DNA from 4 places in the Marinomonas sp. PE14-40 genome. Region 1 is predicted to be linked to each of the others. Evidence: predicted binding sites of a transcription regulator. Region 1 holds the regulator's gene; each other region holds the start of a gene.

Region 1 (3,657 bases):
TCTCATATAAACGAGCCAACTTGGGCAAGACGCTCTGTTTTCTATCAATATGGTCAAGGTATACTCGTCAATGAAGTGTTTTTTCCTGCAATCAAACCCTTTTTAAATTTAAAGGATGAATAATGAGTAAAATCATCGCTTTAGCCGAGTTAGCTCGACTAGATAAGCCGATTGGCACCCTATTACTCTTGTGGCCAACTTTATGGGCCTTGTGGCTTGCTGCTGATGGCTTTCCTGATTGGCACTTACTTCTTATTTTTATTGCTGGCGTCTTTTCTATGCGCTCAGCGGGTTGTGTTATTAATGATTATGCAGATAGAAAAGTTGATGGTTTTGTTGAGCGAACCAAGGGTCGTCCGCTGCCTTCAGGCAGGGTTAGCGAAAAAGAAGCCTTAGGCTTTTTTGCCTTATTATGTCTCATCAGTTTTGTACTCGTACTTTTCACCGATCTAAAAACCATTATCTTATCCTTTGTCGGTTTAGGCTTAGCAGCGCTATACCCTTTCATGAAACGAGTCACCCATTTACCTCAGTTATTTCTAGGATTAGCTTTCTCTTGGGCGATTCCTATGGCCTATGTAGCTCAAGGTGGCTCCTTAACTGACATTGAACTTTGGATGCTCTTTATGGCGAATGTGTTTTGGACGATCGCCTACGACACTTATTACGCCATGGTCGACCGCAATGATGATCTTAAGGTAGGAATCAAGTCCACTGCGATACTCTTTGCTCAATATGACCTTGTCATTATTTTACTGCTACAAGGACTTGCTCTGTCATTATTGGTTTGGGTCGGTGTTATCAGAGAGCTAGGCGCTTTCTTTTTTATCAGTTTGTTGATTAGCGCTGGCTTTTTCTTTCAACAATTTTGGCAAGCAAGAGAAAGGGAGCGATCTGCTTGTTTTAAATCATTTTTAGATAATAATCGCATAGGCTTTTGTGTATTTTTAGGCTTTATTGCGGGCTTTTTTGTACACTAAATTAAGTCATCTGTGACATTTTAACTAAACTGTCACAATTGATCGTTTTAATTAAACCGTTCCAGAGAAGAGGATAGATCCTGTGACCGGTAAAAAAGTATTAATAATTGACGATGAATCATCAATTCGAGAAATGATCGCCATTGCTCTTGAGATGGCTGGTTATGAATACCTTGAAGCGGATAATAGCCGTACCGCCTACGAGATAATCGTGGATCATAGACCCGATTTGATCCTTGTGGATTGGATGATGCCTGGTGGCAGTGGTATTGAGCTAACACGTCGTCTTAAAAAAGACGTACTAACAGCTGAAATTCCCGTCATCATGCTTACCGCAAAAAGTGAAGAAGACAATAAAATTCAAGGATTAGAAGCAGGTGCGGACGATTACATCACCAAGCCTTTTTCACCTCGAGAGTTAGTTGCTCGCCTTAAGGCGGTACTACGTCGAGCTCACCCTCAGGGTGTTGATGAGCCTATTGAGGTTGATGGTCTAAAACTTGATCCTCTAAGCCAAAGGGTTTCTATAGGCACTAAACCTTTAGAAATGGGCCCAACCGAATATCGTTTACTCAAGTTTTTAATCACTCACCAAGAAAGAGCTTATTCAAGAGCACAGCTATTGGATCAGGTTTGGGGTGGGAATGTTTACGTTGAAGAGAGAACTGTCGATGTTCACATTCGTCGCTTACGTAAAGCGATAGGTGATAGCCATGATTACCTTATTCAAACCGTTAGGGGTACAGGTTATCGATTTTCAAGTAAGCGTTTGGCTTAAAAACTTATGAAGACAGTTTGGAAAAGCGCCACCGTTAAACTTTTGCTTGGTTTTTTCACTTGCCTATTTATTGGCATGCTTAGCGAGCAAACTTTCCCTTTACTATTTTTATATGTTTTAAGTTTATTATGTTGGCAGTTTTACGAGCTTTATCGCTTTCATAGCTGGATTCGACGTTCTGGACGTTCATTACCTCCGGATTCTTCAGGAATTTGGGGGGATGTTTTTGACGCAGTTAATCGACTGCAAAAGAAACAAAGAAAGTCTAAAAAGCGCATGCAACAAGCTTTAGCTAGAATTGAAGACTCTACATCAGCATTGCAAGATGGCGTTATCATGGCCGATAACACAGGCCGCTTAGAGTGGTGGAATACTTCCGCTGGAGATTTGCTTGGTTTAGTTAAACCCACAGACCGAAGCCAGCCGTTAACCAACATTGTTCGCACTCCTGAGTTTTTTCGTTATTTTAGCCAAAAGCGATTTGGCGACCCTTTGGTGATTCAATCACCCGCCAAAGAAGGCACTTTTCTAGAGTTTCAAACCACGCTTTATTCAAAAAATGATCACCTTATTTTTGTTCGTGACGTCACACGTCTGCACTTACTTGAGCAAATGCGTAAAGACTTTGTTGCCAATGCCTCACACGAGCTAAAAACACCACTCACAGTGATTAAAGGCTATCTAGAAACACTGGATATGTTTAAAGAGTCTTTGCCTGAGCGGATGCAAAAAGGCGTGGTAAATATGAATACTCAGTCTAATCGCATGGAATTACTGATCGAAGACTTGCTCCTTCTTTCTCGTTTAGAAAGCAACCAAAGAGCAGATTCAGACCAATGGCATAATGTCAGTGATCTTATTCAGGTGATTTGTGATTCAGCTAAGGTGTTTACCACCAGCGAACACTTTTTAAGCTGGGATGCGGATGAAGAAAGCTCTATCTTTGGTAGTTACAGCGAACTTTATAGCGCGTTCTCAAATCTAGTCGTGAATGCACTCAAGTACTCACCCGATGGTGGTGAAATAGATATAAGCTGGCAAGTAAATAAAGACGGTGGGATTTTCTGTGTTCAGGATAATGGCTTAGGAATAGATCCTAGGTTTATTCCTAGATTAACCGAACGTTTCTTTCGGATTGATAAAGGTCGAGGTTCTGACACTGCAGGTACTGGCTTAGGTCTGTCTATTGTGAAGCATGTACTTCATCATCACGATAGTAAGTTGGATATTAGTAGTCAGCTTGGCTTTGGCAGTACTTTTTCCTGCCACTTCCCTCGTACAAGGGTAAGAGAATCAAGTACACCAGAGATTGAAGCGATTGATAAGGACGCCTCTTAGCGTTTATTGGCTAGTCCAATTCTATTTGGACTAGCCATTTATCTTTCTAGCAAGAAAACACTAACGCATATAACTCATGAAGTTAAACGTCTCGCTACAAGCTTTCAAACAAGGCTTTAATAAAAGTCTCTTTCTCTTCATCCTGATCAATTAACCCTAACGTGACGGTCAAAAAAGATGAGGTTGGTTTTTTCTCTGTTGTCGCTACGCCTTGCACATAATAGTTCAAACGGTTGACCTTACCTTTAAACTCTAAATCGAGCACGGCTTGATCTAATACGCTTGGAATAACATCGTCACTCTTAATCAAAAGACTGGCTTCTGTACAGCTAAACTGGATCACCATGGTTCTAAACTGCTTACCCGCAAAACGCACCATACTCGGCACTTTAACGTCTTTAATCGTGACTTTAGGGTGAGTGATTTTAGGTTTAGTAACCGTTGCTGCTTTCGGGCTTTTTCCTCCAAGTAAAACATCTAGAGAACCTGAAGTATGACTTGTCATGCCTTTAGGGCCAGAACCTGTCGCCGCTTTTGTTAGATTATCCAACACTTCCTTTT
Region 2 (3,657 bases), 310 kb from region 1:
GCGTTAACTCTTCTGCCTACCTTAGAAAAGCATCAAGATGAACTTGATCATGAGCTAATCAGCGTTTTAGCCGATATTCAAGACTTTACAGCAAAGTCAGCACTGAAAGCAGAGCATGACGAAATTGAAGCCATTAAATTGATCACAGTGGCATTAGTGATTTCCAGCATTTTTGCGCTAATATTGTCTATTACTATCGGTCGCTCGATAGTGAATCCAATTAAAAACTTACAACATCGTTTAACAGAAATATCAACAGGTGACGGTGACCTTACATTAAGAATAGGCAGTAAGAGTCTTGATGAAATAGGTATGGTATCAAATTCTTTTGATACTTTTGTCGAAAGTTTGGCAAGTACTATTCGAAGAATCACAGATTCTTCCACAGCGCTCGCTGACTCATCAAATACTGCCTTAAGAATTATGGAAGAGACACACCAGTCCATTCAAACGCAACAAGGTGAAACAAGTATTGTTTCTAATGCTGTCTCTGAGATGAATACAGCCACTCAAGAAGTTGCACTTAACACAGCATCTGCAGCGCAAATCGCCGAGAAAGTGAAAGAAAGTGTCGATAAGGGCAAACGTTCTGCCAATGAAACACAAGAAATCATCCGAGAAATGGCAGATGAAGTGACACGTACTTCGAAAGACATTGAAACCCTAGCCAAAGAAACAGAAAGTATCGGAACCGTACTAGATGCCATTAGAGGCATAGCAGAACAAACTAACTTACTCGCACTTAATGCTGCGATTGAGGCAGCCCGCGCAGGTGAGACAGGTCGAGGATTTGCAGTTGTTGCCGATGAGGTTCGCTCTTTAGCGCAAAGAACACAAGAATCAACGGTTGATATACAGGAGTTAGTTGAAAAGCTACAACGTGAAGCAAGTCAGGCAGTTGCCAGTATGCAAAACGGTAATACCACCACAGAAGCTTGTTTAGCAAAAAGTACTGAAACCAGCCACTCATTTGAAGAAGCGTATGAAGCAGTTAGCCAAATATCTGATCTCAATACTCAAATTGCGGCAGCCGTTGAAGAGCAATCTCAGGTGACATCAGAAATTACCATTAACCTGAATAATATCCAAGAAATTGCATTAAGCACCACAGAAGGCGCCGAGAATACTACAGTCGCTAATCAACAAATATCTAACCAAGTAATTGAGTTAAATAATAATATCCATCAGTTTAAAATCTAATTATTTGTTAATAGAATTAAAGCCAGCTATGCCATGCATAGCTGGCTTTTTTAATGCGCTCTAATCACCTATTCCTTTCAAATATAAACCTATTTACTTTGACTTCTTCAGAGACAAGTATCTAATTACGTCAATATATTGCAGTATTATGACAGTAACGACATAGACACTGTTTATATCAATTAAGTTTGTTATGTAATAGAAGTGACATCTTTTGCGGTTTAAATAGCATCACTATTTCGTGTCGCAAGATGTTTACTAAGAAAAGCGTTACCTGACATTCAATAAGCGTCATACAAAATAATCATAAAAAAACAATCAAACGTTTGTAAGAGGGATATATGAATAAGCTCAGTAAAGCACTATTAACCGGAACCCTAATAGCTAGTTTACCAATGACATCTGTCGCATCAGAGATCAAAAATGTTATCTTGATGATAGGCGATGGCATGGGGCCTCAACAGGTAGGTTTATTAGAAACCTATGCCAAACATGCGCCAAACTCCATTTATAAGGGACGCACAACCTCCCTTGCTCAATTAGCAAAAGAAGGCGTTATTGGCGCCTCTCTGACTAATCCAAGTGATGCCATAGTCGTTGACTCGGCGTGCTCAGCAACCCAACTGGCAACCGGTATTTACACCGGTTCAGAAGTCATAGGGATAGATGAAGACGGCAACCATGTTGAGACCATACTAGAAAAAGCTCAACGTCTTGGTAAAGCAACAGGACTTATTTCAGATACTCGCCTGACTCATGCGACACCCGCTGCCTTTGCAGCACACCAACCCCATAGATCACTTGAGAACGAAATTGCTGTCGACATGCTAGAAACAGGTGTTGATGTGATGCTATCAGGCGGACTTAGGTATTTCATTCCGCAATCAACAAATGAAAAAGGTGCGGTTTATAACGAGTTAAAAGACATGACAGAAGGTAGTGTTCGCCTTAAGTCAAAACGTAAAGACGAACGTAACCTTTTGGTTGAAGCCGAAGATGCAGGTTATGACCTTGCCTTTAACCGCTCTCAATTAAACGCTCAGTCAGGTGATAAACTACTCGGCCTATTTGCATACTCTGGTATGGCTGATGGTACCGAACACCGCATGAAAAAAGACTCAGCGGATCGTACTCAGCCGACTCTAAAAGAAATGACTGAAAAAGCCCTATCTGTATTAGAGAAAGATGAAGACGGTTTCTTCCTTATGATTGAAGGTGGCCAAATTGACTGGGCTGGCCACTCAAACGATGCTGGCTCCATGCTAAATGAGTTAGTTAAATTTGATGAAGCTGTCGGCAGTGTTTACCAATGGGCAGCAGGACGTGATGATACGCTTATCATAGTCACTGCGGACCATGAAACAGGCTCATTTGGTTTTAGTTACTCTTCTGAAAACCTACCAGAAGCACAAAAACGTTCTGGTGAAGCATTTGAAGATCGCGACTACAAGCCTAATTTCAACTTTGGTAGCTTTGATATTCTAGATGCTTTGTACAATCAAAAAATGAGCTTCTATGCAATGACAAGCAAGTTTGGCAAGCTAGATAAAGCAGAGCAAACACCCGCAAACTTCGTCAAGATTGTTAACGCTAACTCAGATTTCAAAATTGATGAAGCTCAGGCTAAGCGCATCCTTATGGATAAACAAAACCCTTACCATACAGAAGGTCACAAGTACTTATCTGCTAAGACAATCCCTGCTATTACTGATTTCGATGCCTTCTTCCCTTATAACGATAGAGGCAACCTAATTGGTCGTGAACTTGCTACTTCACAAAACGTTGTTTGGGGCACAGGGACTCATACTGCTGTTCCGGTCAACATTTTTGCTTGGGGACCTGCAAATAAAGTCCTACCTGTCTCTTCTATCATGCATCACTCTGAACTGGGTCAATACATGAAGAATCAGATTAACTAATCTCAGTTTGAGGTTTTAACTTCCTCAAGCATGCGTTAAAAAGGTCAACTTAGGTTGGCCTTTTTTTATGGCTTAACAAATCTTTTATTAGCTAAATCAATAAGAAAAAGCTGTAACAAAAGTATGTTAGTAAGTTATTTAAACCTTGCTATTAAGGTTAAAGCTAGTTAGATTTATAAGTATTGTTAATTTTATAAACTTTTGTTAGCGAGATACTTTATGTCTGAACAAGAAACCAGAGTATTAACGGCTGTCAAAAAAAGCCCATTAGCTTCCCAGCAAGAACTCGCCAACCAATTGGGTATGAGTCGAGAGTCGGTTGCAGGCCATATCATGCGTCTGACCAATAAAGGCTTCATTCTAGGTAAAGGCTATATTGTTCCGGAAGACAATAATATCGTGGTCATCGGTGGCTGCAATTTGGATATTTGTGGTCGCTCTCAATCTGAGCTACGACTTGAAGATTCAAACCTTGGCCAGATACATCAAAGCCCAGGTGGTGTTGGCCGCAACATCGCTGAAAACTTATCCCGTCTAG
Region 3 (3,657 bases), 2.4 Mb from region 1:
TAAGGAGATATAAATAAAACAAAAATCATCAGAGATAACAGGTTAAAAAACAACCTTAAGGACTATTATCATGGCGAAGAGTAACAATATAGAAACCAAAGCAATTCATGCAGGACGCATAAATGATGAGCAGTTTGGTTCATTAGCCACGCCTTTATATCAGACATCCACCTTCATTTTTGATAATGCACAGCAAGGTGCTGATCGCTTTGCAGGTGAAGAGGAAGGTTTTATCTATAGCCGTCTAGGTAATCCAACTACACGCCAACTAGAAATGCGTGTAGCAGCAATGGAAGGCATGGAAGATGCTGCTGCCACAGCAACAGGCATGGGTGCTGTTTCTGGTGCCTTATTAAGCTACCTTCAAGCTGGCGACCACTTGATTGCCTCTAAAGCGATTTATGGTTGCTCTTATGCGCTAATCAGCCATATGTTGACTCGTTTTGGCATTGAAGTAACCTTCGTCGATATGACTAATATGGATGCGTTTCGCCAGGCGATCAAAGAGAATACTAAACTTGTCTTTTTAGAAACCCCAGTAAACCCAAATATGGTCGTACTGGATTTAGAAGCCATCTCCAACATTGCTAAACAACACGAACTCATCTCAGTCGTTGATAACACTTTCCTCACACCCGTTTTACAACAGCCAGGAGAGTTTGGGATTGATATCGTTGTCCATAGTGCTACCAAGTACTTAAATGGCCATGGGGATGTGGTTGCCGGTGTTATTTGTGGCACTAGTGAGATGATTAAACACATCAAAATGACAGTACTTAAAGATATCGGTGCAACCATGAGCCCTCATGATGCATGGTTAATATTGAGAGGGATTAAAACCCTACCCATTCGTATGGAGCGTCATTGTCGCAATGCACAAAGTGTTGCTGAGTTTTTAGAAGAAAATAAACACGTTACGAAAGTACATTATCCAGGCCTTGAGAGTCATTCAGGTAATGTATATATAGGCAAACAAATGAAAGCGGCTGGCGGTGTCATTGCCTTTGAACTGGATACAGACTTAGCAGGTGGTGCTGAATTCATTAATAGCATGAAGCTCTTTTCTATTGCGGTAAGCTTGGGTGATGCTGAGTCTTTAATCCAACACCCCGCCTCTATGACTCACTCCCCTTATACTCAAGAAGAACGCTTAGATGCTGGCATCAGTGATGGCTTAATTCGTATATCAGTTGGACTTGAGCATGAGGATGACTTAATAGCAGACCTTAAGCAAGCACTCGATTTAATTGATACTCGTTTAAACTTAGTGGGTAACAATCATCAGCAAAACGTTGCCTAATCAAAATTAGATTAGATCTATCCCCTTATAACTTTGAAGCTATAAGGGGATAAATTTAAGCTCTTTATTTGCCTTAGTAATTAGTCACAATTTAGTGCGGCAAATTCACTAACTTTGTCAGCATAATGATAAGCGTAATCGCCATATACAGCTTGAGTTCCATCCATGCCTGCGTTTTCGCCAATAATATAGGTTTCATCAACTGATATGCCAGCATCAGCATAAGCAGCTATATCGGTAGTAGCATTACCGTAAGCTCTGACAATCTCAATAGATGAATCATTGATTATCTTATTTAGGTATTCAGTTTTATAGGCTTGAGTATTGCCAGGTATTGGCCCATCGCCATAAGGGTTAGTATGTAATTGACCTTGAGGCATTGCCATATAATCAAACCATTCGCGACTATCTTTACCAACCCAATATGGTCTGCCTGTTAAATAAATAATCTGATATCCCTTATCTTTGTAAGCTAAGACCGTTTCTTTTGCATAGTAATGAGGATCGGCTTTATCAACACCTAGATAATCCCCTACAGATTCAAAATCATTCAGTGTCAAAGTACCATCGATATCAAATAAGACCGCTTTACGCTTATCACTCACAACCGATAGGTAACCATCGACACTCGATAGATCTCCTTCCACTACCATACGTACTTGGTATTCACCCTCTGACTTTTGTATTGGGACAAAAACCTTACCATCAGTGTCTGTCGTGTAAACACCTAGATACTGCCACTGACTCATGCCACTACCATAGATATAAGCATGAACCTTTTCATCCTCTAGGTCTTTGTGAAAAACGCGGCTATAGTCAAATTTACCCACTATTGTTACTGACTCATCTGCCTTGCTTACTTGATCATGAATAATATGATAAGGACTATAGAAACTTGATAAAAAAGTGCTCGCAGTGTGTTCAAAAGAACGCTCGGCAGGGTAAGTAAAGTTGGGAAGCGCATCCAACACTGCATAATCTGGACAGGTTTCCGCATTAACAAGATGTGAACCGACTAACACTAAGGTTAACAGTCCATGTTTTAATTTGAGCATTAGTAATTCTCCTTCACGTTTTGAAAGGAAACCCTAATCTAAAACCTCAAGCATCAGCCACACATTGATGAAGATATTTCGAAAAGATCATTTGATGAGCCTGAAAATCAAAACTAGGCCACAATTCTCTTAGAAAGAAACGCTAAAAATCTTGTAAATTTATTCTGTCAATTTAAATAAAAGTATCGAACTTGAATTCAGGAAGTGATTTCAAATAAAGAACCGCTAAACATACAAGACTGGCGCGCCCTGGCTCGAATGAAAAGTTAATGCCATAAAAGTGTCACCTCTTTGACACAAAAGCTTAATAAGAAGTTCGTAATATCTTTGTCATTATTTAACTAGGAAGACAAAAATGAAACGAGCTCTTATTAACCTTTCATGTGTACTTGGTACTAGCTTAATTTTAACTGCTTGTGGCACAAGCTCTGTCGATAATACACTCGCTACAAACACTCAAAATGAAGCAGTTTTTTCTCAAAATAACGAAGATTTATACCAAGTTGATCACGAAGGTCGCATCTACTTCTTTGATGATTTTGCTACTTACCAAACCTTCTTAGAAGTTGGTGAAACAGCTTATAGGAAAGTACGCATTGGTGAAGGCCCTAGAGGTGAAACTATCGTATTTGGCCTAACCAACGAAGACAAAAAGAAATCTCAAGGTATCGCTTCTGTTGACATGTACGATGGCAAACTTGAAGGGTCAACAGGATTCTACGGCGAAACCCGCACCGAAGAAGGAAGAATCTATGTATTCTCATCTTTAGAAGAAATGACAACTGCCCGCGTAGTAGGTGAAGTTCCATTACGCTTTACCCAAATCGGTACAGGCCCTAAAGGTGAAACAGTTGTCTACGCGCTTAACAGCCAAAACAAAAAAGTAAAACCTGAAGCCTTGATTGAAGCATTTAAAGCTAAGAACGAGCTTTAAGAACTAACAAAAAAATTAAGACGCTTTAATTAGAGCGCCTTAATTTTGATTATAAAAATGTTATAAATTATGCCTTTATCCTAAACTTGCCTTTCCAGTTCAGGAACAACGTCAAACAAATCACCAACTAGCCCATAGTCAGCCACTTGAAAAATCGGTGCTTCTTCGTCTTTGTTTATTGCAACAATCACTTTAGAATCTTTCATGCCCGCAAGGTGTTGGATTGCCCCTGAAATACCAACCGCAATATAAAGCTCTGGTGCTACCATTTTACCCGTTTGTCCAACTTGCATATCATTAGGGACAAAGCCAGCATCCACCGCAGCACGAGAGGCACCGACAGCAGCGCCTAGCTTATCTGCTAAGCT
Region 4 (3,657 bases), 1.2 Mb from region 1:
AGCCTCTGACGATTGACAGTAACAATAGCATAATCTTAAATCTCACCATTTTTGGTATCAGTTCCTAAGTTAAAAAGTTCAGTTTGACCTAGTCGCTGTATGTTCTTGATTTTGAGCTTTCATCTTAGTATGCAATTTTTGATCCAACCGACTTATTTTATATTGAAGCTTTTCAATTTCATCTTTTGAATTGCCTACTGATACAAACTTTTCTAAACCAGCTAACGCACTCAAATACTTCTCTCTGGCTTGAGTTAACCTATCTGCATCCAAATCTTGCTGAGCAAGATGAGATAAAAAATCGGTTGTGGCAAGCTGCCTCATAAAGCGTATTTGCTCAACTTGCTTAAGAGCAATGCTTTTATCAAGCTGCCCTTGGGTAGTCAGACCTTTTAAAAAGGTAGGTAATACGGTTAAACCTTCATTCACCTTATCCAAATGCGCCTTGGACGACACCCTTTCTTGGTTAAGAGTATACTTTCCTGCCTTCATTAAACTGGCGACATGGGTCATTTCATTCAGCGTCGCTTCATGACTCTCTTTTTTGCTCATTTTCTGTAAGTGGGTCAAACCACTTATCAGAAACTCTGTCAGAATCATTTTGGTTTGAATTGGCATATAACGATCGGAGATTAGATGTAAAATGCCAGCAATACGATCACAGCGTTTCTGCAATAAATTATCTGCTAATAGTTGCGCTCTTCTACGGGCACCAATAATACGTGCCAATTGTGAGCCAATAATTAAAATTGACACAAACAATACAAAGGTGACTATGATTAGCAGATTATCCATAAATGACTTAACTCAAAATCGTAAAAACAAGAAAACTGAGTGTAACTTTGTTTACACTACTCTTCAGTTTATATCATTCCGCTAAACTTAGTTACAAAAAAGGCCAGCATAAGCTGGCCTTTCAATTACTACTTGGAAAAATTAGCCATTAATATGGTTAAAACCAACAAGCATGTAGAACAATATAGCAGCTAAGCAGCCTGATGCAGGGACCGTGATAATCCATGCTGCAGCGATCTTAAATAGAGCTGAACGCTTAACTAGCTCTTGTTTAGTTGCTTTTTTCAGACCTTTACGCTCTTTCTTAGAGATAGGTGATTCGTCTCTAAGTTGCTTAAGTTCACGTAAGATTGCACGTTTGCCTTCCACATCAGCCGCTTCAAAGCGCTTAACAAAGCTATTTGTTTCATCTTTGTCATGACCAGCGTCTTCTGAGTGCTCAACGATTTCTGCCAATTTTTTCTCATATGACTTCTTAAGGTACTCTCGTAAGAAGCCCACACCAAAGATACCACCAACCGCAATATGGGTAGAACTTACTGGTAAACCAAGCTGAGATGCAATAATTACCGTAATGGCAGCAGCCATAGCAATACAGAAAGCACGTGTCTTATCTAACTCAGTAATTTCAGAACCAACAGTACGAATCAGTTTAGGACCGTAAAGCGCTAAACCAAACGCTATACCGATACCACCGACTAACATGATCCATAATGGAATCGATGCTTTGCTAGAAATACCACCAGACATTAGCGCATCATTAATCGCAGCTAGCGGTCCAATCGCATTAGCAACATCATTCGCACCGTGAGCAAAACTTAGTAGTGCAGCAGAAATAATCAGTGGGATAGTGAATAAGCTATTAACACTGTCTTTATGGTTTTTAAGGCTTTCTGATGCTTTAAATACAATTGGACGAACAAAGAAGTAAACCCCTGTAGCAATTGCAAAGCCAAGCATAGCCGCTGTTACTATGTCAGTTTTCCAGATCTTTTTAAGACCCTTCATGATCAAGTAAGTAGAGAAAGCCCATACCATTAGAGCAACAAGCAAAGGTACAATTTTGCGTGCTGAGGCAACAATGTCATTTTTATAAGTAATAGAGTGTTTAATGTAGTACAAGAAGCCTGCTGCGATAAAACCACCTAATACAGGTGAAATAACCCAACTTGCCGCAATCATGGACATTTTTTCCCAGTTTGCGATATCCCAGCCACCAGCAGCAATACCCGCACCTAATACACCACCTACAATTGAGTGAGTCGTAGAAACAGGCGCTCCTAAATAAGTCGCTAGGTTAAGCCAAGTCGCTCCAGCTAATAAAGCTGCCATCATTACCCAAATAAAGGTCGCACTGTCAGCGATTGCATTAGGATTGATAATCCCTTTTTTGATGGTACTAACAACACTACCACCTGCAATCAAAGCACCAGATGCTTCAAAGATAGCCGCGATTAAAATAGCACCGGTCATGCTTAGGGCTTGCGCACCTACCGCTGGGCCTACATTGTTTGCCACGTCGTTAGCACCAATGTTTAGCGCCATATAAGCACCAATTGCAGCAGCGATCGCAAGAATAGAAACGTTTGAGATACTCTCGCCATTCATTGTTGCATAGAAACCTGTAGCAACAACAAAGGCAACAGCAATAATTAGACGAACAAGATCACTTCCTAGAAGTGAAGAGCTGGTTGTTACAGAATTTGATTTTGCACGATCCATTCTGGGTCTTCTCTATTTAAATTTAATGGTACCAAAGTATTTATTCGCAATATCTGTTTCGACCTCGCTTATTAAGGTCGCAATCCATGCAATCGACATTGAATCTTTGGCTTTTATATTGAGCTGAAACAAATTCGTCATGAAGTTGTAACGGCGGCAATTCTACACTGAGCAAAAACAGATAAAAAGCGTTAAAACTCTTGTTTATTACAAGCATATGACACAAAAAAAGAGGCCATTTTAGGCCTCTTTTGACGTTTGATTATAAAATTCACTTTATAATCAATCACATAATATTAGACGCTTTTTAAAATGCTTCAAAAGTGTGTCTAATATATGAATTTTTTATTACAGTTTAATGACAAGTCCAAATTCTTGGCTCGAATCTTCAATCCAACGCCACACATAATCAGAAAAACTACGGCGAACGACTAGCATAAAGCACTTCTCATCAAGTCGATTCATCACAACACTGGCTTTAGCAAAATGAGTTGTTACTGTTTTACCCACTGGCAACTCAGCTTCAACATCATAACCACAGCTCTTTTTCATTAAGGTGATCACATCATCGCCAGAAAGCTCAAATACCGTTTGGCCTCCAGAAACATCCACGACAGAGAAATGGCCTGTTAGTTTTGCACGTAAGCTAGCTTCTAATTCGGCCTCATCACCTTTAGCACTGATAATTAGCCACTCATTTGGACTGATCCAATGAATAGAAACATCGGCATTGCTCGCTGAACTTAGGGCTTTAACTGGCAGGCTTAAGCCTAAAACGTCTTCCACAGAAGAAACAAATCCAGCATCACCACTATTACCGCGTAGTGTCAGGTGTCCATAAAAACCACGTTCTTGAAAAGTGACACCACCTTGCTTTGCAGATGGGAAACTAATATGAGCCAGTGGTGTATCAGGCCTAACTTTAACATTTACATTAGACATGCTGTTTCTCCCCTTTGGCATCATAGAAAACATAGTCAGTAATTTCAGCTTCAATAGTACGGCCATCTGCTAACGGGAAGTAAACAGACTCACCTTTACGGTTCTGGCCATCTTTGATTACAGCTAACGCAAAGCTATGACCAAGTACTGCACTGTAATAACTTGAAGTCACATGCCCGACCATTGTCATAGGAATAC

What was found. Region 1 encodes PhoB, which activates phosphate uptake and scavenging genes when phosphate is short. Its sites were predicted from a motif close to TGTCATANNNNTGTCANA; they were not measured.
Region 2: the regulator PhoB is predicted to act here: its motif matches at 1,337-1,354, upstream of Q0A08_RS17615 (alkaline phosphatase).
Region 3: the regulator PhoB is predicted to act here: its motif matches at 2,626-2,643, upstream of Q0A08_RS05020 (lipin/Ned1/Smp2 family protein).
Region 4: the regulator PhoB is predicted to act here: its motif matches at 2,723-2,740, upstream of Q0A08_RS10685 (inorganic phosphate transporter).

The regions. Positions count from the first base shown of each region.
Region 1 is NZ_CP130700.1:3,499,011-3,502,667, reverse strand. It holds gene Q0A08_RS16225 (chorismate--pyruvate lyase family protein) at 1-123, shown strand, start outside; gene ubiA (4-hydroxybenzoate octaprenyltransferase) at 123-980, shown strand; gene phoB (phosphate regulon transcriptional regulator PhoB) at 1,063-1,758, shown strand; gene phoR (phosphate regulon sensor histidine kinase PhoR) at 1,765-3,096, shown strand; gene Q0A08_RS16205 (response regulator) at 3,191-3,657, opposite strand, start outside.
Region 2 is NZ_CP130700.1:3,807,754-3,811,410, reverse strand. It holds partial or broken gene Q0A08_RS17620 (methyl-accepting chemotaxis protein) at 208-1,200, shown strand; gene Q0A08_RS17615 (alkaline phosphatase) at 1,542-3,119, shown strand; gene Q0A08_RS17610 (carbohydrate kinase) at 3,339-3,657, shown strand, end outside.
Region 3 is NZ_CP130700.1:1,104,050-1,107,706, forward strand. It holds gene megL (methionine gamma-lyase) at 71-1,300, shown strand; gene Q0A08_RS05020 (lipin/Ned1/Smp2 family protein) at 1,381-2,355, opposite strand; gene Q0A08_RS05025 (hypothetical protein) at 2,711-3,289, shown strand; gene Q0A08_RS05030 (electron transfer flavoprotein subunit alpha/FixB family protein) at 3,370-3,657, opposite strand, start outside.
Region 4 is NZ_CP130700.1:2,320,479-2,324,135, forward strand. It holds gene Q0A08_RS10680 (hypothetical protein) at 79-795, opposite strand; gene Q0A08_RS10685 (inorganic phosphate transporter) at 937-2,517, opposite strand; gene Q0A08_RS10690 (sarcosine oxidase subunit gamma) at 2,866-3,459, opposite strand; gene Q0A08_RS10695 (sarcosine oxidase subunit alpha) at 3,452-3,657, opposite strand, start outside.